2 regions of the Streptomyces sp. NPDC001933 genome follow, and region 2 is predicted to be linked to the other one. Evidence: predicted binding sites of a transcription regulator. Region 2 holds the regulator's gene; the other holds the start of a gene.
What was found. The regulator HspR, encoded in region 2, represses chaperone genes until heat shock. The targets are predictions, from matches to a motif close to TTGAGNNNNNNNNNCTCAA.

Region 1: lon (endopeptidase La) is a predicted target of HspR. The motif match lies at 1,367-1,385, and genes of this name have one in related genera.

What each region holds. Positions count from the first base shown of each region.
Region 1 covers NZ_JBIASS010000003.1:287,069-289,463, forward strand. Annotated here, with positions in the region: gene lon (endopeptidase La) at 1-1,344, opposite strand, end outside; gene ACFYY7_RS09060 (hypothetical protein) at 1,713-2,132, opposite strand; gene ACFYY7_RS09065 (DUF6571 family protein) at 2,279-2,395, opposite strand, start outside.
Region 2 covers NZ_JBIASS010000014.1:17,669-20,063, reverse strand. Annotated here, with positions in the region: gene ACFYY7_RS29480 (helix-turn-helix transcriptional regulator) at 119-1,105, shown strand; gene ACFYY7_RS29475 (heat shock protein transcriptional repressor HspR) at 1,208-1,654, opposite strand; gene dnaJ (molecular chaperone DnaJ) at 1,656-2,395, opposite strand, start outside.

The DNA.
Region 1 (2,395 bases), on a different contig from region 2:
GGCCGGGTCGCCCCGGAAGTCGGATCCCACCTTGTCGATCTCGTCGAGCAGGACGACCGGGTTCATCGAGCCGGCCTCCTTGATGGCCCGCACGATGCGTCCCGGCAGGGCGCCCACGTACGTACGCCGGTGGCCCCGGATCTCCGCCTCGTCCCGCACACCGCCGAGGGCGACGCGGACGAACTTGCGGCCCATGGCGTGCGCGACGGACTCACCGAGCGAGGTCTTGCCCACGCCCGGAGGCCCCACCAGCGCCAGCACGGCACCGCCGCGCCGCCCGCCGACCACGCCGAGCCCCCGGTCGGAGCGCCGCTTGCGGACGGCCAGGTACTCGGTGATGCGCTCCTTCACGTCCTGGAGCCCCGCGTGCTCGGCGTCGAGCACCTGCTGCGCGCCCCGGATGTCGTACGCGTCCTCGGTCCGTTCGTTCCACGGCAGTTCGAGGACGGTGTCGAGCCAGGTCCTGATCCAGGAGCCCTCAGGGCTCTGGTCGGAGGAGCGCTCCAGCTTGTCGACCTCCTTGAGCGCGGCCTCGCGGACATGCTCAGGAAGGTCGGCGGCCTCGACGCGGGCCCGGTAGTCGTCGGACTCGTCCTCCGGATCACCGTTGAGTTCGGAGAGCTCCTTGCGGACGGCTTCGAGCTGGCGCCGCAGCAGGAATTCGCGCTGCTGCTTGTCGACACCCTCCTGGACGTCCTTGGCGATGGACTCGGCGACGTCCTGCTCGGCGAGGTGTTCGCCGAGCCACTGGATGGCGAGCTTCAGCCGGGCGACCGGGTCCGTGGTCTCCAGGAGCTGCACCTTCTGGGCGGTGGTGAGGAAGGGCGAGTAACCGGAATTGTCGGCGAGCGCGGAGATGTCCTCGATCTGCTGGACCCGGTCCACGACCTGCCAGGCGCCGCGCTTCTTCAGCCAGCTGGTGGCGAGCGCCTTGTACTCCTTGACCAACTCGGCGGCGGCTCCGGGGAGCGGATCGGGGACGATCGCGTCGACCCGGATCCCCTCCACCCAGAGCGCCCCGCCCGGCCCGCTGGTCCCGGCCCCGATCCGCACCCGGCCCCGGCCGCGGATGAGCGCGCCCGGATCTCCGTCCGAAAGCCGTCCGACCTGCTCGACGGTGCCGATGACACCGGTGCCGGTGTACGTACCGTCGATCCGCGGCACCAGAAGCACCTCGGGCTTGCCGCCCCCGTCACGGGCCGCGGCCTGCGCGGCCTCCACGGCGGCACGTACATCGGTGTCGGACAGGTCCAGAGGCACCACCATCCCGGGCAGCACGACCTCGTCGTCGAGCGGCAGCACGGGCAGGGCGAGCGGAGTGACCGCATTGGAATCGGTAGCCATGATCTCCCCTTCGGCAGTCAAGTTGAGCTATGCAGACTCAATGCTCCTGAGCCGTCCGTTGTTCCCCGGGGTGTGTTCGCTGTGAGCGATCATCCGACCGGGCCACCGTCGGCCGCACGCGCGCGCTCACGAAGCGGCTCAAGACGCAGCAGGAGCTCGCGGGCAGGCTCCGGGCGACGGACGGACACCGTGGCAAGGCTCATGGGACCCCTGATCTGCCGCCCGAAGGCGTTCGGGCGGCAGGAGCTGGACACCACGGCGTGATCCGGGATCCCCATCGAATCCGGGGGCTCAGCTACATACCCGGAGGAATCCCACCGAGTCTCCGATCGATGCCGAACTGCCGATCATTCGAATCGATCGGGAATTCAATTTCCATTGCTCGCAGCGCACTTCAGCTCGCGCTGAGCAAAAGTCACGAACTGCTTCAGAAGTGCCGGCAGGACCCTCTGCAGCTTGCCCTTATCAGGGGCGCTACCCGCGTTGACGAAAAGGTCGATGTACTTTCCCGGCGAGTTAGGACCCCTGGAGGGTTCGCAGGTGAAATAGGTGGCAGCGCCGATGTCCCAGAGGATGCCCTTCTTTCCCACGTCGATCGGTTGCGGCTTGGCTTTGTCCATTGAAGTCCAGTCGATCTGATCCTCGAAGCCTCGGAGAGTGGCGATTGCCAGAAACGTCGGAGCGCCATCAATGTCGAGGGAACATGTCACAGAGTCGAGATCATCGACCAACACGAAAGGCCTGTGATACACGGCAGCTTTGTCACCCGCTGGCAGGATGGGCGACACGTCACTACTGGCGAACGCGTTCCAACAGATTCGCTTGGGAAGTTCCGGGACAGCCTTCCTCTCACCGTTCGAACAGCCCGCCAGAAGACCTGCCAAGATCACGAATATCGATACCCCCGCTGCGGCACTTACGAATCGGCGCACGATTAACTTCCCTTGAGGGCTGAACTGGCGACCAAATCACGGCCTGCTGAGTGCGCCGTTGCTGTCTGGGTGGAGGCCGAGCCTTGGTACTCCTTGATCTGTTCAGTCGTCAGACCAGC
Region 2 (2,395 bases):
GTCCTCACTTGTGGATTCTTCTCCCCCGCACCTAAGACGATGTCTCACCTGGGCACGCAAGCACCACCGCGTAGATGCATCATGTTCTTGCATGTTCAGGAACCTGGGGGGTGACGATATGACCACAAGCAACACAAAGCCGACACATTCTCATGGGATCACCGAACTGTGCGACGCGGGAGCAGGGCTTTACGCCAGTGCTTTGCGGCTGGGACGCATCGCCCGCGCCGAAGTGGAACCGGCGCCCTGCCTGATGGAGTTCGCGCTTCTGCATCCCGATCCGGACGACCCGGCCTGGCTCCGGCCCGTTCCGCCGTCCACCGCTCTCGCACAACATCTGCATCCCATCGAGCGCGAGATCCTGGAACGGCGCCGGCACTCGGTCGAACTGACGGAGTCGTTCGAGCCGTTCATGGACATCAGCACTCTGGGACCGCCCAGCACCCACGCCATCACCGTGCTGGAGGGCGTGAACCGGATCAACGCGGCCCTCGATCTCGCCACCGCAGAGTGCCGCACCGAAGTGCTCACCGTCCAGCCCGGCGGCGGCCGCAGCGAGGACCGTCTCAGCAAGTCGCTGGAGCGCGGCCTGTCCGTCGTCCACCGCGGCGTCGGCATCCGCACCCTCTACCAGCACACCGCTCGCCACAGCCCCAGCACGCTCGCGTACGCGGAACGCATGGCCGACGACAACATGGAGATACGCACGCTCGAAGAGCTCATCGGCCGCCTGATCGTGTTCGACCGGACCGTCGCCTTCATCCCGGCCAGCGACGACGACCAAGTCGCCCTGGAACTACGCCATCCCGGGCTGGTCGAGTACCTGGCCAACGTGTTCGAGCAGCTCTGGACCAGAGCGGCTCCCCTGCGGGAGGAGGTCAAGTACGAACCGACCTCCCTGGGCATCAGCGGGGTGCAGCGCTCCATCGCCCAGCTCCTCGTGGAGGGCCATGTGGACGACTCCATCGCCCGCCGCCTCGGCATGAACGTCCGCACCTGCCGGGCCCACGTCGCCAAGCTCGCCGCCGCGCTCGGCAGCAACAGCCGGGCCCAGCTCGGCTATCTGATAGCACGGTCGGGGATGCTGGAGGAGGAGCAGCGCTGAGGGCCCCGCCCCGCGAGCGGCTTCACCGGTTCGCGGCGGTGTACGGCAAAGGGCCGGGGAACCGGCCCGTGAGCCGCCTCCCCGGCCCTTGAGGCCCCGCGTTCAGTCCTTCGGCCGCTTCGGCCGCCAGACCACCAGCGCGCTGGTCTGCTGGACGTCCTGATACGGCACCAGATCGCGCCGGTACGAGGCGTGCACCTGGGCCTCGCGCTGCTGCATCGCCTGTGCCGCGCCGTCCACTGCCGCCGAGAGCTCGGCGACGCGCTGCTGGAGCGCGGCAACCTGGTTCTCCAGCTCGATGATGCGCTTGATACCGGCGAGGTTGATGCCCTCGTCCTGCGACAGCTGCTGCACGGTGCGCAACAGCTCGATGTCGCGGGCCGAGTAGCGCCTGCCGCGCCCGGCCGTGCGATCGGGCGAGACGAGGCCGAGACGGTCGTACTGGCGCAGTGTCTGCGGGTGCAGGCCCGAGAGCTGGGCCGCGATCGAGATCACGTACACCGGGGATTCATCGGTCAGTTCGTACGGATTGCGTCGTCGGCCGTCCACCTCAAGCTCCCTTCGCTGCCTGGAACAGCTCCGCCCGCGGGTCCTGGCCCGCGGTCGCCTTCCGGTAGGCCTCCAGGGCGTCCCTGGCCTCGTTGCTGAGGTCGCCCGGCACCTTCACCTCGACGGTGACCAGCAGGTCGCCCCGGGTGCCGTCCTTGCGTACGGCGCCCTTGCCGCGGGCGCGCATCGTGCGCCCGTTGGGAGTGCCCGGGGGCAGTTTCAGCGTGACCGCCGGACCGCCGAGCGTGGGCACCTTCACCTCGCCGCCGAGTGCCGCCTCCGTGAAGTCGACGGGCACGGTGACCGTGAGGTTGTCGCCCCTGCGGCCGAAGACCGGGTGGGCGTCGACGTGGACCACGACGTACAGATCGCCGGCCGGTCCGCCGCGCTCGCCCGGACCGCCCTTGCCGCGCAGCCGGATCCGCTGGTTGTCCGAGACGCCCGCCGGAATCCTGACCTGCATGGTCTTGGAGGACTTCGCCCGTCCGCTGCCCTTGCAGACATCGCACGGGTCCTGGGCGATGAGGCCCCGGCCCTTGCAGTCCACGCAGGGGTCGGTGAGCGAGAAGCCGCCGCCGGTGCCGCGCGAGACCTGGCCGGTGCCGAGGCAGGTCTGGCAGACCCTGGGGGTGCCGTTCTTGTCGCCGGTGCCGGAACACGCCTTGCAGGGCGCCTGGCTGGACATCCGCAGCGGGACCGTGGCCCCCTCGACGGCCTCGGTGAAGCTGAGCGTCACCTCGG